DNA from 2 places in the Salinicoccus sp. ID82-1 genome. Region 1 is predicted to be linked to the other one. Evidence: predicted binding sites of a transcription regulator. Region 1 holds the regulator's gene; the other holds the start of a gene.

Region 1 (15,765 bases):
CTTTCAGCAAACTGGTGCAGAACCTGATCTGGGCAAGCGGCTACAATATATTTGCCATTCCGTTGGCTGCAGGTGTACTGGCACCCTGGGGCATCGTACTCAGTCCAGCTGTTGGTGCAGTGCTGATGAGCTTGAGCACTGTTATTGTCGCCATCAATGCCCAGCTGCTTCATCGGTTTGAAGTAGAGTAGTAGCGTATTGTTTTGAGATGGCTGATTTGAAACCAATATGGTAGAAGGACCTTGCCTTAGTATCGGCAAGGTCCTGTTTTTATACTTCATTTTCCTGAGTTATCTTCTATTTCTACCTCTCATACTGGTACGCCTCAAGCAGGGTGACGACCATATCAAGGACCGGGGTTTTGAGATCTCCTTTCTGCTGATGGAGGTATTTCTGTATGAAGGCATACTCGGTCCTCGCACCTGAAATGACGTCGTAGTACATGCTTGTTCCCATTTCACGGTTATAACTTCTATATACGGATAGCGCCGTATCAACAAACGCAGGATCGATGATCGTCTCCTCCTGGTTGATGATGGCTACGCCTTCTTCGAGCAGTGAACGGGTCACGCCGACGACGGATTCTAGGTCGAAAATTTTTGCGGTATTGCCGGATAGGGCAGTGAGTGAGTTGATACCAAGGTTGATCAGCAGCTTCTCGTACCGGGTACGGATAAAATTCTTTGATTTTTGTATTTCAAGTTCCGTTTCGTCATTTTGAGATAGGTCTTTCGTCAAAATATCCAGATGTATGTAGGATCTGTCTTCGACGAGCAGCCTTGCATCCTGGAAATGTTCGACCATATCCTCATGCTTCTGACCGCTGATGTAGACGACTGCCGGTACGGCAGAGTCGAAGAAATCATCGAACCCCATGCCGTTTTGGCAAAGGACGATTTCCGTATTCCCATGGCTCATTGCTTGTGTAGTACGAGACAGTGTCTCGAGTGCCGTAGCTTTGGTGGCGATAAAGATGAGGTCGAAGGGTTTTCCTTCATATGCATGGACATTCTCGATCCGGTATGGATAATGGTGCTTTTCCCCATTTTCAAGTATGGTGAAGCCTTCTTTGACCGATCTGCCGAAAAGTGTGGTATCATGATTGAGCTTTTTAAGTTCACGCGCAATGACGCTGCCGACAGCACCGATGCCGATGACTGCAATTTTCATATATATGTCTCCTTTGGGTGGATGTAGCGTTGATAAATAATATGGTAGACTAATTATAATATATAACTTCCGAATGGAAAGGGGCAGCAGCATGAAAGCGACAAGTGATTGGAAACAGATGAAAGAGAAAGGTGAGAAGATCACCATGGTCACAGCGTATGACTATCCGAGTGCGAAGCAGAGCGAGGCGGCAGGCATGGATACCATCCTGGTCGGTGACTCGCTCGGCATGACGGTGCTCGGCTATGCCAGTACGGTCCAGGTGACGATGGATGACATGATTCACCATGCCAGAGCAGTCAGACGGGGGGCGCCGGATACTTACGTCGTGGTGGACATGCCATTCGGTACGTATCATGGAAATGTGGACGACAGTGTCCAGAACGCACTCGATCTGTATCAGGCGACAGATGCCAATGCCATCAAGCTTGAAGGTGCCGGATGCATCGATATTATCCGGCGTGCAGTGGCTGCCGGTGTGCCTGTGGTTGCTCATCTTGGACTGACGCCCCAGTCGGTCGGTGTCACCGGATTCAGGATGCAGGCATCGGATGAAGCGGCTGCGATGCAGCTCATCCAGGATGCCAAGGCGGTGGAGTCGGCGGGAGCTTCCATGCTTGTGCTTGAAGCCATTCCTTCGGACCTTGCTGAAAAAGTGACCGCTGTCCTCGGGATACCGACAATCGGCATCGGCGCCGGCGTCAATGTGGACGGCCAGGTGCTGGTCTATCACGATGTGCTGCAGTACGGCACCGAACGTCTGCCGAAATTCGTCAGACCTTATGCAGATTTCAATACAGCCGGCGTGCAGGGCCTGAAGTCATATGTGGCAGCGGTCAAGGCGGGGGAATTCCCGGACGTGTCGACAACATACAAGAGGAAGGTATTTGAAGAATGATGAAAACAGCGAGTACAATAGAAGAAGTCCGCAGCATACTGAAAGAGAAGAAAGGCCAGTCGATCGCACTCGTGCCGACGATGGGCTATCTGCATGAAGGACATATGGCGCTCGTCGAGGCGGCAAGGCAGAAGGGCGATATCGTCGTGGTGAGCATATTCGTCAATCCGCTGCAGTTCGGTCCGGATGAGGATCTCGACAGCTATCCGAGAGATCTCGAGCGCGACCTTGAAATCTGCCGGATGCATGGGGTGGATGTCGTCTTCCATCCGGCAGAGACCGAGATGTATCCGAAGAAGCCTGAGCTTCTGCTGACACTTGAAACGATGGCATCCATTCTTGACGGTGTCAGAAGACCGGGACACTTCGAAGGGGTAGTGACAGTGGTGAACAAGCTGTTCAATATCATTCGTCCGGACTATGCCGTATTCGGAGAGAAGGATCGCCAGCAGCTGATGATCATCAAAAGGATGGCCGAGGACTTCAACCATGATATAGAAATCATCGGAGTACCGACGGAACGCGAATCGGATGGTCTGGCCAAAAGCAGCAGGAATGTCAACCTGTCCGATGTGGAGCGGGAGGAGGCACCGGCGATCAATGAGGCGCTCATGATGGGCCGTGATCTGATTCTTGACGGTGTCACGGATGCTGCATCAGTCAAGGAACGCATCGAAGCGCATATCATGGATCATACATCCGGCACAATCGATGACCTGCAGATCTTTACCCATCCTGATCTTAATCCTGTTCAAACCATAGAAGGTAATGCTATAATATTCATTGCTGTTAAGTTTGAGAAAACACGATTAATAGATAATGTGATGGTGATGAAAAATGATCAGAACAATGATGAACGGTAAAATACACCGTGCTGTCGTGACGGAGGCCAACCTCAACTACGTTGGCAGCATCACGATTGATCCGGTACTTCTTGAAGCAGCGAACATGCTGCCGAATGAAAAGGTGCAGATCGTCAATAATAATAATGGTGAACGTCTTGAAACATATATCATCGAAGGCGCAAGAGGCTCCGGGGAAATCTGTCTGAATGGTGCTGCTGCGAGAAGAGTGCAGGTCGGTGATGTCATCATCATCATCAGCTACGTGCAGCTGGATGAGGCGGAGCTCGCAGTTCATGAACCGAATGTGGTGCTTGTCGATGCACACAACAATATCGTCGAGCCTCAGTACTTTGAAAAAAGACAAACCGAATATACACATCAGGGAAGTAATTAGACATCTGTTTAATTACTTTTTTTGAACTTTTCAAGAAGGGGGTGGATGCATGTTCGGAAAACTTTTCTTTATCATCTTCATATATGCCGTCTCTACGTTTCTTGCACCTGTGGTGCAGTCCTATGACTTCGAGGAGGGGCTCAACCGCAGCTATCTGAATGGCTGGCTAGAGGAACACGTCTATCCGACCTATGATATGAGCGAAATCCATGAAGTGAACAGTGAACAGACCCAGGAAGTCGAAATCAATCTGGAAACCCAATATGCAGTGGAGGACCAGGAAGTGCTCGGAAGCGAGTATACAGGGGATTTTGTAGTTGAGAATGACTACGGCATGTTCAGGATGGTGCTGGTCAATGAAGGACAGGTGAGTGGTGCCTACACGAACAGCGACGATGTCTCGATCGATACGATCAACATCGAAGGCATGGATCGCGAGAGTGTCAGAAGCATATACGGGGAACCGGTCGATTCGATCAAGAAAGGATGGAAGCGGCTCAGAGTGACCAACGAGGAGTATGAGGTGTATGACCTGAAGGACAGGTATGTCTACTTCTTCTACGATCTACATGATGGGGAGAAGGTCAACGGTGTGCTGATGCTTTTGAAGGACGAGGTCCGGGCAGCCGATTCACTGTACAATCACCCTGCAGCAGAAGACAACTCAAGGATGAACCATCTTCTTGTCAATGCCACAAGATACGAGTATGGCTTCGATCCGCTTGAAGAGGACGAGCAGGCATCCGATGCAGCACTCGGCCACAGCAAGGACATGGCGGAACGGGATTATTTCAATCATGACTCGCCGGATGGGGAGACACTGAAAGACCGCATAGAAGAAGCGGACGTATCATATCGCATGGCGGGAGAGAATATAGCCATGGGGCATACATCGACCATCTTTTCGCATCACAGCCTGATGAATTCGATGGACCACCGCGTCAATACGCTGAAGCCCGAATTCACCCATATTGGTACAGGCACAGCCTATAATGCAGATGACATCCCATATTATACTGAAAACTATATATACAGATGACACCCGCGTTACGGGGTAATAGTACCCCATTATCTGCGTTTCAAAGTTCTGGCAAGGGGAATCTATAAGTAGACACCACGGGTTGTCCGGAAACAGTCATCACCTTTCCTACTACCCATCCTGATAGACCGATAGAACGAGGGGATGCAGTTGAACACTAAAGCGCAGGAAAATAAAACAAAAGATTCTACAGATATTCTGGAACAGGTAAAAATAATACTTGGTAGATAAATAATCATCAGCAATGAAACAGATTACAGGATGGAACTAGGAAAGATATAATAAAAAGGGCGCCTCTGGCGCCCTTTTAGTATGTTCAATTCTTTTTAGAAGGAGCGGAACAGTCCGACAACCTTGCCGAGTACAGTGACGCTATCCACTATGATCGGTTCCATTGATGCATTTTCAGGCTGAAGCCTGTAGTACCCGCTTTCTTTGTAGAAGCGTTTGACTGTCGCTTCGTCCTCTTCCGTCATCGCAACAATGATGTCACCATTGTGGGCGATGTTCTGCTTGCGCACGATGACACGGTCGCCATCATGGATGCCGGCTTCGATCATGCTGTCCCCGACAACATTGAGCAGGAAGATTTCACTATTGTGATTCGCGGTAAAATGTTCGGGCAGCGGGAAATACTCATCGATATTCTCAACGGCAGTGATCGGCAGACCTGCTGTAACCTTACCGAGTACCGGAACGTGGATGACCGGGCTGTACTGGTCATTTTCCTCAGTGATGATTTCAATTGCTCTCGGTTTGGTCGGATCCCGCTTTATATAACCCTTCTCCTGCAGTTTCGCAAGATGTCCGTGAACCGTAGAACTGGACTGCAGTCCGACTGCATTTCCAATTTCCCTTACACTTGGCGGATACCCTTTTTCGTGAACGGTAGACTTTATAAATTGATATATCTGCTTTTGTCTATCTGTTAGCGCCTTCATATATATACCTCCGACTCATTATATATATGATTCTATCATAATAATCAGTATGTTACAAACGTTTGTTCGTAATTCTATTGACCCGGAACAGATGTTCTGATACCATGATAGTACAAACATATGTTCCGGAGGGGATTTTATGACAATCAAAGAATTCAAGCTATTAGGTGCGATATTTGCATTTGCGCTGGTTGCCGGTCTTATTTTCATGTTCGACTCCCATAAGATAGAGAACACACATTCCAATATTGTTTATATAGACGAGTTTGAAGTGATTACGGAAGAAACACCAATGATGGCCAAAGAGGAAACGGATGTTCCGGAGGAGCAATATGCGGAACGCACACATATCGATCATATGATGGAGATGATCGGACTGATAGAATGACTGCCAAGTATGAGAATGGTCTCATACTTTTTTTTGTGTTAAATTATAAGGGAGTGGACAGGAGGTTTCAGCATGCTTGAAAAAGAAAAACTGCAGCGTATCAATGCGCTGGCTGCCAAAAAGAAAGCAGGCAGCATCAAAAAGGACGAACTGGAAGAATTGAAAGGCCTGAGGGAAGAATACTTGAAAAACTTCCGGTCATCTTTCAGAAAACAGGTCGAAAACACGAAAGTGGTCGACCCTGAAGGCAACGATGTAACACCTGAAAAGCTCAAACGTATTCAAGAAGAGAAAAAAACCAGAGACTAAAGGAGCATTTGAAATGACATTTGATAAAACGGATCAGCTTGCAATCAATACAATCAGAACACTTTCAATCGATGCGATCGAGAAAGCAAACTCCGGACACCCGGGACTCCCTATGGGTGCCGCACCAATGGCCTACACACTGTGGACCCGTCATTTGAATTTCAACCCGAACTCCATGGCATGGTTTGATCGTGACCGTTTCGTGCTGAGTGCCGGACATGGTTCCATGCTCATCTACAGTCTGCTCCACCTGAGTGGTGCGCTTGAGATGGAAGAGATCAAGAACTTCAGACAGTATGAATCGAAGACACCGGGACATCCCGAGTTCAAGCATACTGAAGGAGTGGAGATTACAACTGGGCCACTCGGACAGGGCTTTGCAATGAGTGTCGGCATGGCCATGGCGGAAAAGCATCTGGCTGCACGTTTCAATCGTGACAACTATGATGTTGTGGACCACTACACATATGTTGTGACAAGTGATGGCGACCTGATGGAAGGCGTTTCCCACGAAGCAGCTTCCCTGGCGGGCCACCTCAATCTGGATAAGCTGATTGTACTCTATGATTCCAATGACATCTCCCTCGATGGCGATCTTGACAAGAGTTTCTCCGAGGACATCAGAAAACGTTTTGAAGGCTACAACTGGCACTACATCAGAGTCGAAGATGGCAACGATACGGATGAGATAGACAAGGCGATCACAGAAGCAAAGTCATCAGACAAGCCGACGATGATCGAAGTGAAGACAATCATCGGCTATGGTGCACCGAACAAGCAGGGCAAAAGTGCTTCCCACGGCGCGCCGCTTGGTGCAGATGAACGCAAGGCAGCATTTGAATACTACGGTTTCGATCCTGAAGAGACATTCCAGGTGGATGCTTCCGTCTACGACCGTTTCAGCGAGACGATGAAGCAGAGAAGCAATGAGAAGGAAGAAGCATGGAACAAGATGATGGAAGCCTACAAGGAAGAACACAGCGATCTCTACAAGGCGCTTGATGATGCCATCAACCAGCGTCTGGCTGATGACTATGACAAGGACATGCCTTTCTATGAAGCGGGCGACTCGAAAGCGACACGTGCCACTTCAAGTGAAATGATCCAGGCACTTTCAAACAGCGTGCCGACACTCTTCGGTGGGGCTGCCGACCTTGCCAGCAGCAACAAGACGAACGTCAAGGACGAAGAGGACTTCGACCGCAGCAACTACGGCGGACGCAACGTCTGGTTCGGTGTCAGGGAATTCGGCATGGCTGCAGCACTTAACGGTATGTCAGCACATGGCGGCATCTATCCTTACGGCGGCACATTCTTTGTATTCAGCGACTACATGAAGCCGGCCATCCGACTCAGTGCATTGATGAAGCTTCCAGTCACTTATGTGCTGACACATGACTCCATTGCGGTTGGTGAAGATGGTCCGACACATGAGCCTGTCGAGCAGCTTGCCGGTCTCAGAGCGATTCCGAACCTGAATACAATCCGTCCTGCAGACGGCAATGAAACACGTGCAGCATGGAAAGTGGCCATGGAGGCGGTAGATGCACCGACTGCACTTGTACTGACACGTCAGAATGTCGAGGCACTCGATGTCCCTTATGAAACTGTGGAAGATGGAGTCAGAAAAGGCGGTTATCTCGCATTTGACAAAGGTGATGATGCCATACTTTTCGCTTCCGGCAGTGAAGTGCCATTGGCAGTCAAAGCAGCCGAACAGCTTGAAGCTCAGAATGTAAATGTCAAGGTTGCCTCTATTCCGAATATGCAGCAGTTCCTCAGACAGGATGCGGCATATATCGAAAGTGTTCTCAATACCCACATTGAAAACAGAACAGCCATCGAAATGGCTGCAAGCTTCGGCTGGCACCGCTTCGTCGGCATGAACGGTAAAATTCACGCGATCGACACCTACGGTGCCAGCGCGCCGGGCGATGTTGTAATCGAGAAGTACGGATTTACTGTCGAGCGTGTACTGGGTACAGTCCTCGATAAATAATCTGTTGAAAATCACCTGCTTTTATTGTAAACTTTATTATGGTCTACGAAGAAAGAGGTGAGCAGTTTGGATACTTGGATTTGGATAGTAATTGTTACAGTTGCGCTCATCGGTGGCATTGCGCTTGGATTCTTTTTGGCAAGAAAGTACATGATGGACTATCTTGAAAAGAACCCGCCGATCAATGAAGAAATGCTCAGAATGATGATGATGCAAATGGGACAGAAGCCTTCCCAGAAGAAGATAAACCAGATGATGTCCATGATGAACAAATCAACGACGGACACGAAATCGGCTAAAGATCGCATGAAAGCTTCAAAAAGATAAAATATAACCCTTCTGCAAATGCAGGAGGGTTTATTTTTTGTATAAACATATTTTTATGGATGCTTGTTGCCGCGGCGATTGGTCCTGTCCTGTTTCAGGAGAATGGCGACTGATAGCTGCGAACGCGAGTTAAGGGGCCAACTCGCCATCGCCGGATTCATAATGGCGAGAAAGCAAAACACAATACCGACAACCAATTCAATCAAGCCCACCTCATCAAAAAATCAAATAAACTAGACTAAAAATTTCTATTTTTTAGAATATTTATTGTATAGGAATAATCGTTCATATATACTTATACCAGATGAAAAAGGGGGCACTTGAATGAACAGAAGATTTTTCATGTTATTTTTTGTATTAGTATTCACTTTGGCACTTGCTGCCTGTACAGACGATTCGAATGTTGATGAAGCGGTGGAAGAGAACTCCAGCGAAGAAGAAACTTCCGAAAATGCAGAAGGTGAAGGGACAGGCTCTGGTGGCGACCTGACGGTCGCAATGATGGATGATGCTGTTACGCTTGATCCACATGGCAGTAACGACTCTGCATCAGCCCAGGTCAGAAGAAACATATATGAGACGCTTGTGCATCAGGAAGTGGATATGGCACTTGCACCAGGTCTTGCCGAGGAATGGAAAGCAACCGAGGATGATGTATGGAACTTCACTTTGCGCGAAGGGACGACTTTCCATAACGGTTCCGAATTTACTGCAGAAGATGTGAAAGCGACACTTGATCGTGTCAGGGATACTGCAGTGGCGTCGGAAGTGGCGTTTCTGTTCGAAATGATCTCCGACGTGGAAGTGGTCGGCGATTATGAGGTCAACCTGCATACGGAATATCCGTTTGCACCACTGCCAAGTCACCTGGCGCACAATACAGCAGGAATCATGAGCAAGGAACTCATCGATCAGGACTACCAGTCGGCACTGGACGAGGGTGGTGTCGATATGACGGTGGAGGAGTACTATGCACTGCGTGAAGAAGGCGGGTCCGATTATGAAGATATCGCAGAGCGCATTTCCGAGCATACCGGAAATGTCATCGGTTCGGAAGCGGATGGGACAAACCATCTGATGTTCGAGTCCCGTGCACCGGGAGACAATACTGTACTGCAGAAGTTTGAAGACTTCCAGGGCGGGGAACGCAACTTTGAAACAGTGACGTTCCGTGTCATTCCGGAGAATGGTGCACGCATGGCTGAACTGGAAACCGGCGGAATCCAGGTTGCCGGTGACGTCGATTCCACAAGTGCTGTAAGAGTGGAAGAGGGCGAAGATACTGAGCTTGTTGAACAGGAATCAGTAAGAATGTCCTACCTCGGCTTCAATACCGAAAAGGAACCATTTGATGATGTCAGGGTCAGACAGGCCATCTCCTATGCCATCGACCGGGATGAAATCATCTCCGGCGTTTATGATGATATGGGCATCAAGGCGGATGGACCACTTGCACCGGATGTATGGGGTCACGATGAGAACCTTGAAGGTGTCGAATATGATATGGAGCGCGCCAAGGAGCTATTGGCCGAAACAGATGTGGCAGATGGTTTTGAGACGACCATCTGGGTGGATGAAGATCCCCAGATTGTCGACACAGCCGTATACATTCAGGAAAAACTGTCCGAACTGAACATTGATGTACAGGTCGAGCAGTTCGAGTGGGGTGCCTACCTCGATCGCACAGCACAGGGAGATCATGAAATGTTCATTCTTGGATGGACGACTGTTACAGCAGATGCGGACTACGGTCTATACGCACTGTTCCATTCCAACAGCCATGGGGCGACCGGCAACCGTTCATTCTACACGAATGAAGAAGTCGACACCCTTCTGGATGAAGGACGCACAGAACCGGATGAAGATGCACGATTCGAAGCATACAGCCAGGCTCAGGAAATTCTGATTGAAGAAGCACCGGCAGCCTATCTGTTCCACACGAACTTTGCGATCGGCGTCAATTCCAGCCAGGTAAGTGGCGTTGATCTCGACCCGGTCGGCAATATCAGACTTGAGAATGTATCATTCAACTAGACAGCAATAAAAAATAGAGCCCTGGGATGATTTTGCTCATCCCAGGGCTCTATTCTGCTGCTATACTTTTTCAACAACGTAGGTGCGCTGGGCCTTGTAGCGTTTCCCGCCATCTTCTGCAGCTTGTTCGAAACACCCTTTGAACTGGTGCGTCACTTTGTATTCGCGTTCGGAATCAGTAAACAGTTCATCTTCATTTGAAGAGAGAATTGTGGCATCTGTCGTACTGATGAAGCCCTCGAGTTCCTGTGCCGTGTAGTGACTGCCCAGTTCGAGATTATTCAAATTTGAATCGGACATGAAAAAGCCTCCTATTCAGTAATGTATTTCATTTTTCCCATCAGGCAATGTAATAAACATTACTGGGACGGCCTCGGTCAATCGTACGAAATTTTAAAATCTTCTGTTGTTCATTATTTCATATTCCGAAACATATGGTAGAATTTAAAAGAATATGACAACAAGGAGGATCGCAATGAAGGTTTTTAAGAAAATGGGATGGTTTTTCAAGCGGGAATGGCGCAGCTACTCAGTTGGTGTCATCATGCTGGTGCTTGTCGCCCTCATGGAGCTGATACCGCCCCAGGTCATCGGCTGGGTCATCGACCGCATCACGCAGGAAACACTGACGGGCAATCTGCTCATGCGGTATATTCTGCTGCTGGTTGCTGTGGCTGTTCTGACATACATATTCAGATATTTCTGGCGCATCATGATCTTTGGTGCCAGCTACCGGCTTGGCAGAATACTGCGTTCAAGACTCTATCGGAAGTATTCCCAGATGAGTCCGGCATTCTACCAGAAGCGGCGGACGGGTGACCTGATGGCGCATGCGACCAATGATATCCAAGCGGTCCAGGCGACTGCGGGTGCGGGTATTCTGACGATTGCGGATTCCCTCATCACAGGGGGCGCGGTACTGGTTACAATGGCGGTCACCATCAGCCCGAAACTGACGCTGCTGGCGATGATTCCGCTGCCGTTCATGGTCATACTGACAAGCTACTATGGAAAGCTTCTGAACCGGGGCTTCAAGAAGGCCCAGGCAGCCTTCAGCATGCTCAACGACAAGACACAGGAGAGCATTTCCGGCATCAAGGTGACGAAGACGTTCGGCTATGAGCGAAGCGACCAGGCGGATTTCCGCAGAATGAGTGATGATGTGGTCGAGAAGAACCTTAAGGTGTCCAAAGTGGATGCCCTGTTCGACCCGACCATCATGACCGTCATCGGTGCGAGCTACTTCATCGCCATCTTCTACGGTGCGCAGATGGTACTGTCCGACACGATTTCGATCGGTGAACTGGTCACTTTCACTACGTACCTCGGCATGATGGTCTGGCCGCTGCTCGCACTTGGCTGGTTCTTCAATCTGGTGCAGCGGGGCAGTGCGTCCTATGACCGGATCCAGGAAATCATGGATACAGAAAACCAGGTCGGTGTGGACTATAAAATAGAAGGACAGCCTGAAGGGGACATTATATTCGATCTTGGTGCGTTCAACTTCCCGGATGATGAATCGGATGGTCTTCGCGATGTCCGCTTCGCCATCAAGAAGGGCACGACTGTCGGCATCGTCGGCAGGACGGGTTCGGGTAAAAGTGCGCTGATCCGTCTCCTGCTGCGGGAATTCGACACGGTCAATCCGGAGGACATCAAATACGGCAAACATCCTCTGCGCGACTATGAAATCAGCAATCTCAGAAGGCAGTTCGGATACGTGCCACAGGACCACTTCCTGTTCTCGACATCAATCCGTAACAACATCGCCTTCAGCAACCCGGGGATGGATGAAGCGGAGATATACCATGCGGCGAAATTGAGCCATGTCCATGAGGATATTAAAGGGTTTACGGATGGCTATGATACTGTCGTCGGTGAACGCGGCGTGTCCGTTTCCGGTGGCCAGAAGCAGCGCATCTCCATTGCGCGTGCCCTGATCATGGATCCTGAAGTGCTCATCCTGGATGATTCCCTGTCTGCCGTCGATGCAGAAACAGAGGAGCAGATTCTTGCCAATCTGCAGGATAGCCGTGCCGGCAAGACGAATATCATTACAGCACACCGTATGAGTGCTGTCAGCCATGCCGATCTGATCATCGTCATGGACAATGGCACCATCATCGAGCACGGCGATCATCACGCGCTGATGGCAAAAGGCGGCTGGTATCATGACACATACAACGCCCAGGCACTGCGTGATGCACTCGAGAGCACCCTTGATGATCTCGTTCTGAAGGAGGAAAGATAAATGGAAAACAACCAGTTCAACCTCTCTTTCAATGATCAGAAGACCGTGCTGCTGAGGCTGATGAAGTATACACTGCCTTTCAAGGGCATACTGGCAGTCGGGTTCATCATGCTGATCATCTCGACCATAGCTGGTGTCGCAACACCGTATCTGGTCAAAATCTTCATTGACGAATATCTGACACCGGGTGTATTTCCTGAATCGGAGATCATGTGGCTCGTCATCGCCTTCATTGCAGTCCAGCTGATCGGCGCCATCACGACCTATATGCAGATATACCTGTTCCAGTACCTGGCCTTCAAGGTCATCCAGCAGCTTAGGATCGATGCTTTCGACAAGATCGGCAGGCTCGGCATGCGCTATTTCGACAAGGTGCCGGGCGGCAGCGTCGTTTCACGGATCACCAATGATACGGAAGCGATAGTGGAAATGTTCATCGGTGTGCTGGCGACGGTTCTGATGGCCATCTTCATGGTCATCTCAAGTTTCATCATGATGTTCGTCCTCGATGTCAGACTGGCACTGCTTGCGCTTGTATTCATGCCGGTCATTGTCGTGGTCCTCGCTGTCTACCGCAAGTATTCGGCGAATTTCTTCTCCCATGCCCGCCAGCTGCTCAGTGATCTGAATGCCAAGCTTGCGGAATCGATTGAAGGAATGAAGATCATCCAGGTGTTCAACCAGGAGGACCGCCTGAGCCAGGAGTTCAATGAGATCAACGAAATGCATTATAAATACAATATGAAGAATGTCAGGCTCGACGGGCTTCTGCTCAGACCGGCCATCAGCATGATCTCGGTGCTGGCCATCGCACTCATCCTCGGATATTTCGGGCTGCTGAGCTTCGAATCGACGGTGACAGCAGGTGTCATCTTCGCCTTCATCCAGTACATGGAACGGTTCTTCGAGCCGCTCAGCCAGGTCAGCCAGAACCTGAACATCTTCCAGCAAGCGCTCGTCTCGGCGAGCCGTGTATTCGCACTGATGGATGACGACCGTCTCGAACCGGCACAGTCAGAAGATGCCGCCTGCCGGGTGACGGATGGCCATATCGAATTCAGAAACGTCACGTTCAGCTATGATGGCAGGACGGATGTCTTAAAGGACATCTCCTTCACAGCAAGACCCGGAGAAACCGTCGCACTTGTCGGCCATACCGGATCCGGCAAGAGTTCCATCATCAACCTGTTCATGCGGTTCTATGAGTTTTCAAAAGGTGACATTCTGGTGGATGGCCATTCCATCAAGCGGATTCCGAAGCAGGAACTGAAGGAGAAGGTCGGCCTCGTGCTGCAGGATCCGTTCATCTTCTATGGCACCATCGAGTCGAATATCCGGCTCTACCACCCGGAAATGACTTTCGAGCAGGTCAAGGCGGCGGCGGAGTTCGTCTATGCAGACAAGTTCATCTCGAAACTGCCTGGTGAATATGAACACAGGGTGATCGAGAAGGGCAGTGCCTTCTCCAGTGGAGAACGGCAGCTGCTTGCATTCGCACGCACCATGGCCATCGATCCGAAAGTGCTGATTCTGGATGAGGCAACCGCCAACATCGACTCCGAGACGGAGGAGCAGATCCAGCGTTCTCTTGAGCGGATGCGAAAAGGCCGGACGACGCTTGCCATCGCCCACCGCCTGTCGACCATCCAGGATGCCGATCAGATCCTCGTGCTGAATAAGGGCGAGATTGTCGAGCAGGGCACGCATGATTCACTGATCCGCTACGGCGGCATCTATCATAAAATGTACCAGCTTCAGAACGGACAGCAGTAAATGTCATAGAAAGTTCTAAAATAATGGAATAAAGTTCAAGTCTACCTCCATCATGTCTGTTAAAATGACATCTGAATGGAGGTATTTCTATGGGTAGCGAAGTAACTTTTCTCCTCGCATTCGGAGCCGGTGTCCTCAGTTTCGTGTCACCGTGTGTGCTCCCTGTTTTCCCAGCGTTCATCTCCTATATCACGGGAATGAGCTACAATGAAGTTGAAAGCCAGAAATTCAATTTCCGTGCAATTCTTCATACATTATTCTTTCTGATCGGCTTCAGCCTCATCTATATCGCACTCGGATTCGGTACGGCATTCTTCGGCGGCCTGCTGATCGACCATTCCAACCTGATCCGCCAGCTCGGTGCCATTCTGATCGTCATATTCGGTCTGATCGTCACAGGCGTACTGAACTTTGATTTTCTGATGAAGGACCGTAAAGTCCAGTTCAAGAACAGACCGTCAGGCTTCGTCGGATCGATTCTGATCGGCATGGCCTTCGGTGCAGGATGGACACCGTGCAACGGGCCGATCATCGGCGCCATATTCGCCATGAGTGCCACCGAGCCGAACAATGCACTGATGCTGATGGTGGTATACTGCCTCGGATTCGCAGTCCCATTCTTTACATTGAGCTTCTTCGTGTCACGGACACGGTGGATGCTGAAGTATTCGAACCGCATCATGAAAGCAGGCGGAATCGTCATGATACTGATGGGTATCCTGCTCTATTTTGATGGTCTGACACAGATCATCATCTGGCTGCAGCCGCTCTTCGGCGATTTCCAGGGGTTCTGATCATGAGTATCGAGAGCATACTGTTCACAGCCGCTTCCATCATGGCGGTGGTCATGGGCCTCGTTGCAGTTTTCGTCAGGCAGAAGGCGGCCAAACGGCCGCTGACACTGCCGAAGATCATCATTCCGCCAGTCATGATGTCGACCGGCGCACTGATGTATGTATTTCCATACTTCAGGCTGACGCCATTTGAAATCGGAGAAGCGATTGTCATGGGACTGATCTTTTCGATCGTCCTCGTAGTCACGACCCGCTATGAAGAGAAGGATGGCAGACTCTACGTCAAGCAGTCGAGGATGTTTCCGATCATCCTGATCGGCCTCCTGATACTCAGAATCATTCTGAAGGCCATACTGTCCCTGAGCATTTCACCTGGTGAGATCGGCGGCATGTTCTTCCTTCTGGCATTCGTCATGATCATCGTCTGGCGGATATCGATGTTCATCCATCTCCAGACATTCAATAAGCAGCAGATCAAGTCACTTTGATCTGCTGCTTATTTTTTCTGTCTGTTCAAATATGGAGAACTTCTGCTTTTCATCATCCGCATACTGGAAAAGATCTTCATATGGTGCATAGTCGATCTGAAGTTCATCGAGCTTC
Region 2 (15,765 bases), 370 kb from region 1:
GATGAACTGGCGAAGAAGAGTCTGGACAACCAGGACTCCGATAACGCAGTCAATTTTGTCCCTGAACGCTTCGACTCCACTTTCCGCCGCTGGATGGGCGATATCCGCGACTGGGTCATCTCCCGCCAGCTCTGGTGGGGTCATCAGATTCCGGCCTGGTATCATAAGGACTCCGGCGAAATATATGTCGGCATGGAGCCGCCGACGGATGCCGACAACTGGGTTCAGGACGAGGATGTCCTCGATACGTGGTTCTCAAGTGCCCTATGGCCGTTCTCCACGATGGGCTGGCCGGAAGAGACTGAGGACTTGAAGAAATTCTTCCCGACGAATGTCCTTGTTACAGGATATGACATCATCTTCTTCTGGGTGGCCAGAATGATCTTCTCCTCCCTCGAGCATACCGGCGAGAAGCCGTTTGACGATGTGCTGCTCCATGGTCTGGTCAGGGATGAACAGAACCGCAAGATGTCTAAATCCCTCGGCAATGGCGTCGACCCGATGGATGTCATCGAGAAGTACGGTGCAGATGCGCTGAGGTACTTCCTGGCGACAGGATCGACACCGGGACAGGATCTCAGATATTCCGACGAGAAGGTGGAATCGGTCTGGAACTTCATCAACAAGATCTGGAATGCATCCAGATTCAGCATGATGAATATCGGTGAGGACTTCGGCATGGACGATATCGATCTCGAAGGGGAGAAGTCGCTCGCTGACGAGTGGATTCTGACCCGTCTGAATGAAACCATCGGCAACGTGACACAGCTCTCCGAACACTACGAATTTGGTGAAGTGGGGCGTCTGCTGTACAACTTCATCTGGGATGACTTCTGCGACTGGTACATCGAGATGGCCAAAGTGCCGATGACCGAAGGTACTGAAGCGGAGAAGGCGATGACGCGCTCTGTTCTGCTGCATACACTGGACAGCATCCTGAAGATGCTGCACCCGTTCATGCCGTTTGTGACTGAGGAGATATACCAGGCGATTGAAGCAGACCGTACGATTGTCACGAGCGAATGGGCGAAGGCGCATACGCACCTCAGCAATCCGACTTCAAAAGATGGCATGGCACTGCTTGTGGACATCATCAAGTCGGTACGACAGACGAGAAACGAAGTGAATGCACCACTGTCGAAACCAATCGATATATTCATTGAAGTGAAAGATGTTACGAGACGTGAAATCATAGAGACGAACCGCCACTATATCGAACGCTTCTGCAACCCGAGTGCACTAGAAATCGCTTCTGAAATTTCGACCGAAGAGGATGTCAAGGCGGATGTGGTCAATGGCGCAACCGTCATCCTGCCGCTTTCCGGCCTGATCGATATGCAGGAGGAGATTGCACGCCTTGAGAACGAACAGAAACGTCTCGATGGCGAACTGAAGCGTGTCGCAGGGAAACTTGGCAATGACCGGTTTGTCGCCAATGCACCAGCGGACGTAGTGGAAAAGGAAAGAGAGAAGCAGCTTGGCTATCAGGCCCAGTACAATGAGGTCACAGAACGGCTTGACAGCTTGAAAAGAAAGGGATAGGCCATGAACTACCAGGAAGGATTGGATTGGATCCACGAAAGAATCAAATTCGGCATCAAACCCGGTGTCAGACGGATGGAATGGATGCTCGAGCGGCTCGGCAATCCTGAGCGGAACATCAACGGCATCCATGTCGTCGGTACAAACGGCAAGGGCTCTACGGTGTCCTATATGAGAAATGCACTGAACCGGAATGACTATACTGTCGGCACATTCACTTCACCATACATCGAGACGTTCAATGAACGCATCTCGGTGGATGGCAGCCCGATATCGGATGGTGAGCTCATCGAGCTGATCGAGATCGTCAAGCCGGCAAGCGAAGCAATGGAGCTTGAAACGGAGCTCGGAACCGCAACGGAATTTGAAATCATCACCATGATGATGTTTGTCCACTTCGGTGCGCTGAAGCCGGTCGACTATGTCATCGTGGAGGCGGGTCTTGGAGCAAAACACGACTCGACCAATGTCTTCATGCCCATCATGACGGTGCTGACAAGCATCGGACTCGATCATACGAGTATTCTTGGGGATACGCTGCTTGATATTACGAAGGATAAGAGCGGAGTCATCAAACCCGGCATTCCACTCGTCTTCAGCGTAAAGGATCAGGTATCGCGCGAATATATCCATAAGGTGCTTGAAGATAATGATGCGAAAGGCATAGAACTCGATCGGGATATTATCCTCATGCCGAATAACGGCGAATTCCAGTTCCAGTATGCGCACTATGATTTTCAGGATATAAAGCTCGGCATGGTGGGCAGACACCAGAAGGAGAATGCCTCCCTTGCCATTGCTGCGCTGCTCGAGCTTCATGAGCGAGGAAAAGCTGTGCTTGATTTCAATAAGATGATCCATGGCATCGAGGAGACATCCTGGCCCGGACGCATCGAGACTGTGAGCACCGATCCACTTGTCATCATCGATGGGGCACACAACAGGGAATCGATGAGAGCACTTGTGGAAACGATGGAAAGGCAGTACAGTGATAAAAAAATTACAGTGCTGTTCTCAGCCATCGAAGGTAAACCGCTGTCCGATATGGTGGATATGCTCGGAGAGATTGCAGCATCGTTCCATGTGACGGACTTCGATTTCCAAAAATCGCTGTCCAAGGAGCATATATTTGAAAAAGTGAACCATCCCGACAAGTCGATGGTGGCCGACTATATCTCATTCATCGAAGCATTTGAAGGGGATCTGCTGCTTGTGACGGGCAGTCTCTACTTCATCAGTGAAATCAAACAATACTACAACAATAAAGACACTGGATCCTGAAGGATCCAGTGTCTTTATTCATGCTAGAAGGGACCGTAATTGATCCACAGGCTGATCACCATGAAAGCACCGCCTGCAATCACCCACACAAGCATGATCGGCCAGACGAAGCGCAACCACTTCTCATAAGGGATGTTGGCAATGCTGAGCCCGGCCATCAGAATGGCTGATGTCGGGAAAAGGTAGTTCGCAAGTCCATCCCCCATCTGGAAGGCAAGCACCACGGACTGGCGGGAGACACCGACAATGTCTCCGATCGGTGCCAAGAGCGGTATGGTGGTTGCCGCCTGTCCGGATCCCGACGGAATGAAGAAGTTGATCATGAACTGGGTCAGGAACATGCCGACTGCGGCAACTGAGGCGGGCAGGCCTTCAAGAATCGTACTGATGGAGAAGATGATCGTATCGATGATGGTGCCATCCTCCAGTATGAGCAGGATGCATCGCGCAAGTCCGACGATCAGAGCACCGAATGTCACTTCCTTTGCACCTCTGATGAAATCTTCGGCGATGCCGTTCGGCGAATTGCCGCCGACAAGTCCCGATATGATTCCCATGGCCAGGAATATGGCCGCCAGGTCGGTGCCGGTGGACCAGCCCTGCACAACACCGTATATGATCAGACCGAATCCCGAGAATGTAATCAGAAGTACAAGAATATGCCTCATGGTCAGCTCTTTGAATTCATACGTTTCGTTCTGTGCAGTCCTTTCCAGTCCATAGACATAGCTGTTGTTCATGTCCTTCTGGACACGCCTGCCGTAACGATAGACGAAGAATGCCGCGATGAGCACGAACACCAGCTGCACGATGATCCTATAGAACATGCCGGAAAAAAGCGGCAGTTCAGCGATCTGCTGCGCCACGCCGACGGTGAAGATGTTCATGAATCCCCCCGAGAAGCCGGCAGCGGCACCAAGCGCCACCATGGCCATGCCGGTCATGGCGTCCATGCCGAGCGAGCGTGCAAGCATGATGCCCATCGGAATGAAGATCAGTGTCGATTCAGCCATTCCGAAAGTCGCACCGCCGAACGAAAAGATCAGCATCGTCAGCGGAATCAGAATGACTTCGCGATCTTTGAGCAGAGAGACGACCTTGTTGATGCCCGCCTCGATGGCGCCTGTTCCGTTGATCATGCCGAAGGCGCCGCCGATGATGAATATAAGGAAGATGATACCTGCGGCATCCGTCATGCCTTCAGGAACACTGCGGAAGATTTCGGTCCAGTGTACAGGTGTCTGTTCCGTATACTGGAATGAAGTTTCATCAACGACAAGCGTGCCGTTTTCATTCTCGTATCTTTCATATTCCCCAGCCGGAATGATATAGCTCATGACCATCGCCAGAATGATGATGGCATATATCAGCACGAATGCATGGGGTATTTTTATGTATTTCATTCTGAATCCCCTTTCAATAGATCTCTATTCAATTATACTTCACGATTCGATGATGGCAACCGCAATTACCCAAATAATTGGAGAGTTCAAATAATACAGTCTTTTCATGTTTCGAAATATCTGTATAATGGAAATATCAATTCTTTAGGAGAGATACTATGAATAAAGGAGATACCAGGAAAGAACCTGCACCGGGGTTCAGGTTCCCGCATACGTATGCGATTCTTTTCGCGGTGGTCATCATCGCTGCGGCACTGAGCTATGTCATACCGGCCGGGGAATTCGAAAGAGTGGAAGTGGGGGACAGGACGGAAGTTGTACCGGGCAGCTATACGAATGTCGAGCAGAGTCCTGTATCCTTCTTCGAGCTTTTCAAGGCCATTCCGACGGGTCTGATAGATGGTGCCAGTATTATTTTCTATATTTTTCTTGTAGGGGGCGCGTTCGGCATCATCCGGGCGACAGGTGCCATCGAAGCCGCCATCCAGAAGGTGATGGTTGCGGTGAAGGGCAGGGAGAAGCTGATGATTCCGGTGATCATGCTTGTATTTTCAATTCTCGGCTTTACGACTGGCATGTCCGAGGAAGCAATCATATTCGTTCCGATCGGCATCGTACTGGCTACAGCACTCGGCTATGATGCGATAGTCGGGACGGCGATGGTGACGCTCGGTGCGGCTGCTGGATTCATCGGCGGCATGCTCAACCCATTTACCGTCGGCATTGCCCAGCAGATCGCTGAGCTGACGATCTTTTCAGGATGGGGCTTCAGAACCATCGTCTATCTGGCGGTACTCGGAACAGGCATCCTCTATGTGATGCATTACGCCAAGAAGGTGCAGAAGAATCCGGAATCGAGTCTTGTATATGAAGAATCGAAAAAGGGCATGGTCAACTTTACAGACGATGTCATGGATTTCGAAGCACTCAGGAAGCGGCACATAATGATTCTTGCCACATTCGTTCTCGGCATCATCATCAATGTCTACGGCATCTTCCAGTATGGCTGGTTCCTTACGGAACTGTCCGCCAACTTCTTCCTGATCGGACTGATTGCGGGACTGGTGGGCGGAATGAGGATCAATGACATTTTTGATGCATTCATTGATGGCATGAAGCTTGTCGTCTATGGCGCAATCATTGTCGGATTTGCACGTGCCATTGTCGTCGTACTCGAATCCGGTGTCATCATAGACTCGGTCATCCACGGCATGAGCAGCATTCTAGATTTCCTGCCACCATCCATTACAGCACTCGGCATGCTGGTCATACAGGTCATCATCAACTTCTTCATTCCATCCGGTTCAGGCCAGGCCATGACGACAATGCCGATCATGACGCCGATTGCAGACCTGCAGAATGTATCAAGGCAGGTTGCAGTGCTGGCATACCAGTATGGGGACGGCATCACCAACACGATCATACCGACATCCGCTTCGCTGATGGGAGTACTCGCTGTATCCGGAATCCCATATATCAAATGGGTGCGGTTCGTATGGAAAGTGACTGTGCTGTGGCTTGTCATCGCTGCAGCGGCTCTGGTAGTCGCCACCATCCTCGGCATTTCGTGAAAAAAGCACGTTCAGTCCACAATTTTGGATGGAACGTGTCAGATTGTAGACAAAGTCGTTGTAGAATGACATGTCTGCAGTCTTTTTTTGGGAGATGGGATTGGGTGTGGTATGGTAATGGCGCCAATTCACCATCGTGGGCGTTGCCATGGCAAGTTAGCGAGTAAACTTCAACTCCGCTCGTCCATCCCCAAACAAATCTGATGAAAACAGCACAAAAAGCCGCCCCTCCGTACACACTGGAACAAATCCAGTCTGCCGGGGGCGGCTTCGTCTCCATCTATAGCTGCTTCGACGGCGTCCAGCATCAGTCGACACCCTAAAACGTTTCATCCATCAAAATTTTGGACTGAACGTTTTTTTAATTTTATGCCCCAGTCTGATCTTTTTTCAAGGCGTCCCTAATCTCCCTCAGCAGAACAACCTGCTCGTCTTCTGCCACCTCGACTTCTTCTTCTTTCTTGACGAGTCTGTTTTGTGTCAGCACGTTGACTGCCTTGACGAATGCGAATACGGCGACACCGATGATGAGAAAGTCGATAATTGCCTGGATGAACACACCGTATGTAATGCCTCTGTATGCCCATTCCGACGTAAAGTCGGTATTGCCGAAAATGAGGGCGATGGACGGCATGATTATATTTTCAACGAGTGCAGTGACAATCTTGCTGAATGCTGCACCTATTACGACAGCGACAGCCAGATCGATGACGTTGCCTCTCAATATGAAACTTTTGAATTCCTGCCACATGGTCGGTTTCCTCCTGTAGTCATATAGTGATTTTGAAGTGAGATATCATATTATCATAACATATGGATATAGGCACAATCATGAATGTAATATTCCTGTAAAATTATTAATTCATTCTGGTTAAGCGGTTACAGTCGGGAATTCAATTTGCCAGACCATGTGTAATATGCTAACATGAGTAATTGTTTTGTAAGGTTCATTACAAATAGTAAATTGATAATCACATAAACCAAAAGGAGGAATATCATGAATGAGAACAGCAAAACAAAGCTGACTCCAGTTTTCTGGATTGCGCTTGCCATTGTTTCAGCACTTGTGCTGTACGGGGTTTTCTTCTCGGACAGCTTCGAAAGTGTGACAAGCAGCATGCAGGCATTCATTACGAACAACTTCAGCTGGTACTATGTATCGCTGACAACCATCTTCATCGCTTTCTGTCTGATTTTTGTATTTACACCGATGGGGCAGATTCGTCTCGGCAAGCCGACAGATAAACCGGAGTTCAAAACCCTGTCATGGTTTGCGATGCTTTTCAGTGCCGGCATGGGTATCGGTCTTGTATTCTGGGGAGCTGCCGAACCGATCAGCCACTATTTTACACCACCGACAGCAGCACCTGAAACAGACGAAGCAATGAAAGAGTCTCTCAGAAGATCATTCTTCCACTGGGGCTTCCATGCTTGGGCAGTGTACGCAGTTGTAGGACTGGCACTTGCCTTTGCACAGTTCAGACGTAACCAGCCGGGATTGATCTCAAGCACTCTGAGACCGATTCTTGGGAAGCACGTTGACGGTCCGATTGGTACAACAGTCGATGTCATTGCGGTATTCGCCACAATTGCTGGTGTTGCAACTTCCCTTGGACTTGGTGTCAGACAGATCAATGGCGGACTGAACTATCTGTTCAATATCCCTAATAATATTTATGTACAGATCATCATCATCACTATAATTACAGTGCTGTTCATGGCCAGTGCTTGGTCCGGCCTGTCAAAAGGAATCCAGTATTTGAGTAACGCCAATATGATACTGGCAGGACTGCTGATGATCTTCACACTCGTCCTTGGGCCGACTGTCCTGATTCTGAACATGTGGACGGATACTTTCGGTTCCATGGCGACCAACTTCATCGGCATGAGCTATGATGTGGCACCGTTGAATGAGGATAAGAGTGCCTGGCTCGGTTCCTGGACAATCTACTACTGGGGCTGGTGGATGGCGTGGAGCCCATTCGTCGGCATATTCATCGCCCGCGTATCGAAGGGTCGCACCATCCGTGAATTCGTTCTTGCTGTAATGCTTGGACCGGCTGCTGTCAGCTTCCTATGGTTCAGCATCTTCGGTGTGACTGCCATCGATTCCCAGATGACAAACGGCGGGTACGCAGATCTTGCGACCGAAGTCGTGCTGTTTGAAGTATTCAGCAATTTGCCTATGGGTCTGATTGTCTCGATTGTTGCAGTGCTTCTGATCGGTACATTCTTCATCACATCTGCAGACTCGGCAACGTTTGTACTCGGTATGCAGACGACAAATGGTTCACTGACACCACCAAACAAGGTCAAGATGATCTGGGGTGTTGCCCAGGTGCTGATTGCAGTCGTGCTGCTGATGGGCGGGGGATTGACCGCACTGCAGGCATCATCAATCATTTCGGCATTCCCGTTCTCGATCATTCTGATACTCATGATGGTTTCGACCTATAAGGACATAGCCAAAGAGCAAAGGTCATTGAATCTCCTTCACGAGCCTGACTATGAAGGCACAGAGTATGAGAAGCTGATGAAAGATCACGAAAAGGAACAGGCGCAGAAGAACCAGTAGACGCATAGATTAATATATAGTTATGAAAACGGCCTATAAAGATAAGTTATGCTTATCATTATAGGTCATTTTTTTGTATCGTAATCATGTCCGAATCGTGTCGCGTTTCGTTTACATCCCTATTGTAAAGATATACAATTGAAATGAACGGTCATATGACTGGAATATTGATAGGGGGCTATTAGAAATGAGTCAAAATGTTAGTGAAGCGGCCAGAAAGTCGTTCAGCGTCAATGGCAAGGACTACGACTACTACAGTCTGAAGACTTTGACTGAACGCGGCATGTCCGAAACGCACAAGCTGCCATACTCCGTCAGAGTACTTCTTGAATCAGTACTTCGCCAGTATGATGGCAGTGTCATCAAGGACGAGCACATCGAATCCCTGGCAACGTGGGATCAGGGTGATAACGAAGGAAAAGAAGTGCCATTCAAACCGTCACGTGTCATCCTTCAGGATTTCACCGGTGTACCGGCAGTTGTCGACCTCGCATCTCTGAGAAAAGCAATGGATGATGTCGGAGGCGACGTACAGAAGATCAACCCGGAAGTACCTGTGGATCTCGTCATCGACCACTCCGTTCAGGTCGATGCCTATGGTACCGACGATGCACTCAGACAGAACATGGAGCTCGAGTTCGAAAGAAACCAGGAGCGCTACGAGTTTCTGCACTGGGCAACAAAAGCATTCGACAACTATAAGGCCGTTCCACCGGCAACAGGCATTGTCCACCAGGTCAACCTCGAGTACCTGGCCAATGTAGTCCATGTGAAAGAAGAGGGCGATGCACGCGTTACATTCCCCGATACACTTGTCGGAACAGACTCCCATACAACGATGATCAACGGTCTCGGTGTACTCGGATGGGGTGTAGGTGGTATTGAAGCTGAAGCCGGCATGCTCGGCCAGCCTTCCTATTTCCCGGTGCCTAAAGTTGTCGGCGTACGCATGACCAATGCACTGCCTGAAGGCGCAACAGCAACCGATCTGGCGCTCCGTGTCACTGAGCTGCTCAGAAAACAGGGTGTTGTCGGCAAATTCGTCGAATTCTTCGGCCAGGGCGTAACAGAACTGCCACTTGCCGACCGTGCAACCATCGCGAACATGGCACCTGAATATGGTGCAACATGCGGTTTCTTCCCGGTTGACGATGAAACACTTGAATACATGAAACTGACGGGCCGCAGTGAAGAGCACTGTGATGTCGTCAAAGCATACCTCAAGGAAAATGATATGTACTTCGACCCGGCAAACGAACCTGTATACAGCGAAGTGGTCGATCTGGACCTTTCCACTGTCGAACCTTCCCTGGCTGGACCGAAGCGTCCGCAGGATCTGATTACACTGTCCGACATGAAGGCAGAGTACAGGAAATCCGTCACAGCGGAAAGCGGCAATCATGGCCATGGTCTTGATGAAGCCGAGTTCGATAAGACGGCGACAGTCAACTTCAAAGACGGCAAAGACGTTGAAATGAAGACCGGCGACCTTGTCATCGCAGCCATCACATCATGTACCAACACATCCAACCCATACGTCATGCTCGGTGCGGGTCTCGTCGCCAAGAAGGCTGTGGAAAAAGGTCTGGAAGTCCCTGCATATGTAAAGACTTCACTGGCCCCGGGTTCCAAAGTCGTTACCGGTTATCTGGATGATTCCGGACTGCAGGAATACCTCGACCAGCTCGGCTTCAACCTTGTCGGCTACGGCTGTACAACATGTATCGGAAACTCCGGTCCACTGCTCCCGGAAATTACGGATGCAATCACTGAAAATGATCTGCTCGTGAGCTCCGTACTTTCCGGAAACCGTAACTTCGAAGGCAGAATCCACCCGCTTGTCAAAGCGAACTATCTGGCATCTCCACCGCTTGTTGTGGCATATGCACTGGCAGGTACAGTGGACATCGACCTGAAGAATGAACCGCTTGGCAAGGACAAGGAGGGCAATGATGTCTTCATGAAGGATATCTGGCCTTCCACTCAGGAAGTCAAAGATGCTGTAATGGGCAACGTCAGCCCTGAGCTGTTCAGAAAAGAGTATGAGCAGGTATTCGATGCCAATGAAATCTGGAATAATATCGAAACGACAGATGCCCCACTTTATGATTTCGACCCGGATTCCACGTATATCCAGAATCCATCATTCTTCCAGAACCTTTCAGCGGAAGCGGGAACGGTCGAGTCACTCAATGGACTCCGTGTTCTCGGCAAATTCGGAGACTCGGTCACAACCGACCACATCTCACCTGCAGGCGCAATCGGCAAGGATACACCAGCCGGCAAATGGCTGATCGAACAAGGTGTATCACCGAGGAACTTCAACTCCTACGGTTCCCGTCGTGGCAACCATGAAGTCATGCTGCGTGGTACGTTCGCCAACATCCGCATCCGCAACAAGATAGCGGACGGCAAGGAAGGCGGATTCACAACGTACTGGCCGACCGGCGAAGTGATGAGCATCTATGATGCAGCCATGAAATACCAGGAGGATGGAACAGGTCTTGTCGTCCTCGCCGGTGACGACTACGGCATGGGCTCAAGCCGTGACTGGGCTGCGAAAGGGACAAATCTCCTTGGCGTAAAAGCGGTCATTGCTGCAAGCTATGAGCGTATCCACCGCTCGAATCTCGTCATGATGGGCGTACTGCCATTGCAGTTTGTCGATGGCGAAGACGCAGACTCCCTCGGGTTCGATGGCAGTGAAACATTTGATATCAAAGTGGATGAAAATGTCATGCCTGGACATATCCTTGATGCTGTCGCAACGAACGAAGCAGGAGAAAAGACTGACTTCAAAGTCAAAGCACGCTTCGACTCCGAAGTCGAGGTCGACTACTACCGCAATGGTGGTATCCTGCAGCTTGTCCTCAGAAACAAACTCAAAGCATAGAAACTTAAAAAGGCGCATCTCCTGATCAGGAGATGCGCCTTTTGCTTATTTGCTGTTGAATATGATTTCATCTTCATCCGAATCAATGATCAGCTCTGTATCTTCAAAATACCAGAGGTCGGATTCCTTGATGAAAATCTGAAGTCCTTCAAATTCATATACTTTACTGTCAGAGGGGATGCGCTCTACCGTCAGTGCCGGGGAAAATCCTTGTTTCAGCTGTGTCTCTCCACCGTATCTTACATAGATGTTGACGCCCTGTCCTGCGTTTGGTTCCAGTTCTTCCTTCATCCAATCAAGTGCACGATCTGTAACTTCTAGCATTTTCATCATCCCTTCTGCTACATGAATGTAATCTTGCTTTCTGTCCCGTCTATTATACGTCTAATGTTGGAGATATGTCTAACAACAATTACTACAGCGATGATAAAAGAAAAAGCGATGAGTAGAGGATCTCTGAAGATCAGCGAAAGTATGAAGAAGAGCACTGCACTGACCATGCTGGAAAGGGATACATATTTGCTGATTTTCAATGTGATCAGGAAAGCCGCCAGCAGCAGGATGAAAAGAATGGGGTTGTATGCAAGTACAGCACCCCCACTTGTTGCCACAGCCTTTCCCCCTTTGAACTTAAGAAAGATCGAATACACATGACCAAGGGCTGCGACAAGTCCAGGGATGAAAATATGCATATCCGGATCCAGTAGCATTGCAGCAAGCACCGGGATGGCACCTTTGAGCATATCGAGCAGAAGAACAACAATACCCGCTTTCTTTCCGAGAATCCTGAAAGTATTGGTTGTTCCGATGTTCCCGCTGCCATGCTGCCGAATATCAATTTTATAAAACCATTTGCCGATAAGCAGACTGAAAGGCACGGACCCTAGAAGATAGCTCAACACCAGGAGTATTATGATCATTTCCATTTTAAAACCCCTTTATTATCAGGTACTAACAGTTTACCATAAAATTTTGATGAGGCATAACAAAACATAGTTTACAATAATATTATTATGTAAACTAGTTTCAGTATTTGAAACGATTATGGTTGCAATCATGGAGGTTTTGTATAAAAATAGAACATGAGATAAAAATAACGAACGTATGTTTGTAGGAGGATATCAGATTTGGCAGGACAGAATACTTATAATGATGATTCGATTCAAATACTGGAAGGTCTGGATGCCGTAAGGAAAAGACCGGGAATGTATATCGGCTCGACCGACCATAGGGGGCTTCACCATCTGGTGTATGAAATCACCGACAACTCGGTGGATGAGGTCATCAATGGCCATGGGGACGAGATCAGCATTACAATCAACCCGGATGAAAGCATCACTGTCCGGGATAATGGACGCGGCATGCCGACAGGCATGCATACTTCAGGGAAACCAACACCTGAAGTCATCTTCACTGTGCTTCATGCGGGCGGCAAGTTCGGCGCCGGCGGCTACAAGACATCGGGCGGGCTGCACGGTGTCGGTGCCTCGGTGGTGAATGCCCTGAGCGAATGGGTGAAAATCAGGATCTTCCGGGATGGGAAGATTCATGAAATGTCATTCAAGGACGGCGGCAAGCTGGACCGGCCTCTCGAAGTGACAGGCAAGACAAGGGAGACAGGGACGGAAGTGACTTTCAGACCGGATGGGGAAATCTTCAAGTCCGGCACAGTATTCAATTTTGAGACAATCATGGAGCGCATGCGCGAATCGGCCTTTCTTCAGAAGGGGCTGAAGATCTCCATCACCGACAGACGCCCGGAAGCGCCGCTTGAGGAAACTTTCAAGTACGATGATGGACTGAAGGCTTTCATCAATTTTCTGAATGAAGGCAAGGATGCCATCGGTGATGTCGTCATGTTTTCGGGTGAATATAATGATATTGTGGCTGAAGTGAGCTTCCAGTATAACGACCAGTACACGGAAACGCTGATTTCGTTCGTCAATAACGTACGGACGAAAGATGGCGGCACACATGAGATCGGCTTCAAGACCGGCTTTACGCGTGTCTTCAATGAGTATGCACGCAAGATCAATGAACTGAAGGACAAAGATAAGAATCTTGAAGGCAATGACATCCGCGAAGGGTTGACGGCGGTCATTTCAGTGAAGATTCCTGAGAACCTGCTCCAGTTCGAGGGGCAGACGAAGAGCAAACTCGGTACCAGTGAAGCCCGTAATGTCATGGAGTCGCTGATGAGTGAGCATCTGCCATACTTCCTCGAGGAGAATGGGCCACTCAGCACCCAGCTCGTCAAGAAGGCACTCAAGGCAAGGAATGTCAGGGAGACCGCAAGAAAAGCGCGTGAAGAGGCAAGGAACGGCAAGAAACGCCGCAAGGATACGCTGCTGTCCGGCAAACTGACACCTGCCCAGAGCCGCAACTCCAAAAAGAATGAACTGTATCTTGTCGAGGGTGACTCGGCAGGGGGCTCCGCCAAGCAGGGCCGGGACAGAAGATTCCAGGCCATCCTGCCGCTGCGCGGCAAGGTCATCAATACGGAGAAGGCAAGATTCGAAGATATATTCAAGAATGAAGAAATCAATACCATCATTCATACGATCGGTGCCGGTGTCGGTACCGAATTCAATGTGGAGGATTCGAACTACGACAAGATCGTCATCATGACCGATGCGGATACGGACGGCGCCCACATCCAGGTGCTTCTGCTGACGTTCTTCTTCAATTATATGCGTCCGCTCTTTGATGCAGGAAAGATCTATATTGCAATGCCGCCGCTCTTCCAGCTGAAGACGCGCGGCAAGAAGAAAGCCGACGTCAGATATGTGTGGACCGAAGACGAACTGGTCCAGGCACAGAAGGAAATGGGGAAAAATATCGACCTGCAGCGCTACAAGGGGTTAGGTGAAATGATGCCGGACCAGCTGTGGGAAACGACCATGGATCCCGAAACACGTACGCTCATCCAGGTACAGGTGGAAGATGAAGCACTGTCGCTGAAGCGTGTGACGACGCTGATGGGCGATAATGTCCAGATGCGCAGAAAGTGGATCGAATCCAATGTCAGTTTCACGCTCGAGGATGCAGACAGCATACTGGGCAAGGACGACGTCACGAAATTTGCAGAAAGTGGTGAAATGAATGACTGAACAAGTCCAGCGGATGCAGCTTGAAGATGTCATCGGCGACCGTTTCGGCCGCTACAGCAAGTATGTCATCCAGGATCGTGCCATCCCTGACGTCAGAGATGGTCTGAAACCGGTACAGCGGCGCATTCTGTACGCCATGTACAAGGAAGGCAACACGTATGAGAAAGGGTTCCGGAAAAGCGCCAAGACAGTCGGCAACGTCATCGGCAACTATCATCCGCACGGGGATTCCAGTGTTTATGAAGCGATGATCCGGCTGTCGCAGGAATGGAAGATGCGCGAAGGGCTGATCGATATCCACGGCAACAAGGGCAGTGTCGACGGCGACCCGCCTGCTGCCATGCGATATACAGAAGCAAGGCTGTCCGAAATATCGAATGAGATGCTCAGGGACATCAATAAGAATACGGTCCAGTTCATCAACAACTTCGATGATACGGAAATGGAGCCGACTGTACTTCCGTCCAAATTTCCGAATCTGCTGGTGAACGGTTCGACCGGAATATCCGCCGGTTATGCGACGGATATTCCGCCGCACAATCTTGGTGAGGTCATCGATGCCACACTGAAGATGATCGACAAGCCGAATACAAGCGTCGAGGAATTGATGGAAGTCGTCAAAGGTCCTGACTTTCCGACCGGTGGCACCATCCAGGGTGTGGACCAGATCAGGAAAGCCTATGAGACGGGACGCGGCAAGATCATCGTACGCAGCAAGGTGCGCACCGAGGATACAAGAGGCAGCAAGACGCTCATCATCATCGAGGAGCTGCCCTTTGAAGTGAACAAGGCCAACCTTGTCAAAAAGATGGATGAAATTCGTGCGGACCGCAATGTCGACGGCATACTCGAAGTCCGGGATGAGACGGACCGTGAAGGACTGCGCATCGTTGTTGAAGTGAAGAAGGAAGCGAATGTCGAAGGCATCATCAACTACTTCTACAAGAAGACCGATCTGCAGGTGTCATATTCCTTCAACATGGTGGCGATCAGCGACCGGGCGCCGAAGCAGCTCGGACTGAAAGAGATACTGACGAGCTACATCGCCCACCAGAAGGCGGTCATCCTCAACCGCTCACGGCATGAACTTTCGGAAGCCGAACGCCGGATGCATATCATCGAGGGTCTGATGAAGGCACTGTCCATCCTGGATGAGGTCATCCGGGTCATCAGGGAGTCGGACAACAAGCGCAATGCCAAGGAGAATCTGGTGGAGGCCTTCAGCTTCACAGAAGCCCAGGCCGAAGCCATCGTCATGCTCCAGCTGTACCGTCTGACGAATACGGACATCGTGGAACTTGAGACGGAGCACAATGAACTGGACTATACCATCAACCAGCTGCGTGACATCCTCTCTAATGAGAAGCAGCTGGCGAAGGTGATTAAAAAG

Evidence for each region. The regulator LexA, encoded in region 1, represses DNA repair genes until DNA is damaged. The targets are predictions, from matches to a motif close to CGAACATATGTTCG.
Region 2: a site for LexA is predicted at 12,363-12,376, ahead of parE (DNA topoisomerase IV subunit B). Genes of this name have one in related genera too.

The regions. Positions count from the first base shown of each region.
Region 1 covers NZ_JAGFLY010000001.1:358,964-374,728, forward strand. Annotated here, with positions in the region: gene J4760_RS01760 (copper-translocating P-type ATPase) at 1-191, shown strand, start outside; gene J4760_RS01765 (2-dehydropantoate 2-reductase N-terminal domain-containing protein) at 304-1,170, opposite strand; gene panB (3-methyl-2-oxobutanoate hydroxymethyltransferase) at 1,262-2,068, shown strand; gene panC (pantoate--beta-alanine ligase) at 2,065-2,931, shown strand; gene panD (aspartate 1-decarboxylase) at 2,906-3,307, shown strand; gene J4760_RS01785 (CAP domain-containing protein) at 3,357-4,346, shown strand; gene lexA (transcriptional repressor LexA) at 4,673-5,287, opposite strand; gene J4760_RS01795 (hypothetical protein) at 5,427-5,675, shown strand; gene J4760_RS01800 (DUF896 domain-containing protein) at 5,748-5,984, shown strand; gene tkt (transketolase) at 5,998-7,983, shown strand; gene J4760_RS01810 (YneF family protein) at 8,050-8,310, shown strand; gene J4760_RS01815 (glutathione ABC transporter substrate-binding protein) at 8,635-10,344, shown strand; gene J4760_RS01820 (hypothetical protein) at 10,405-10,644, opposite strand; gene J4760_RS01825 (ABC transporter transmembrane domain-containing protein) at 10,820-12,595, shown strand; gene J4760_RS01830 (ABC transporter ATP-binding protein) at 12,596-14,368, shown strand; gene J4760_RS01835 (cytochrome c biogenesis CcdA family protein) at 14,458-15,162, shown strand; gene J4760_RS01840 (CcdC family protein) at 15,165-15,650, shown strand; gene J4760_RS01845 (DUF2621 family protein) at 15,642-15,765, opposite strand, start outside.
Region 2 covers NZ_JAGFLY010000001.1:733,819-749,583, reverse strand. Annotated here, with positions in the region: gene J4760_RS03860 (valine--tRNA ligase) at 1-1,542, shown strand, start outside; gene J4760_RS03855 (bifunctional folylpolyglutamate synthase/dihydrofolate synthase) at 1,546-2,823, shown strand; gene J4760_RS03850 (YfcC family protein) at 2,847-4,226, opposite strand; gene J4760_RS03845 (YfcC family protein) at 4,385-5,797, shown strand; gene mscL (large conductance mechanosensitive channel protein MscL) at 6,165-6,548, opposite strand; gene J4760_RS03835 (glycine betaine uptake BCCT transporter) at 6,795-8,372, shown strand; gene acnA (aconitate hydratase AcnA) at 8,560-11,265, shown strand; gene J4760_RS03825 (HesB/YadR/YfhF family protein) at 11,311-11,589, opposite strand; gene plsY (glycerol-3-phosphate 1-O-acyltransferase PlsY) at 11,607-12,191, opposite strand; gene parE (DNA topoisomerase IV subunit B) at 12,393-14,375, shown strand; gene parC (DNA topoisomerase IV subunit A) at 14,368-15,765, shown strand, end outside.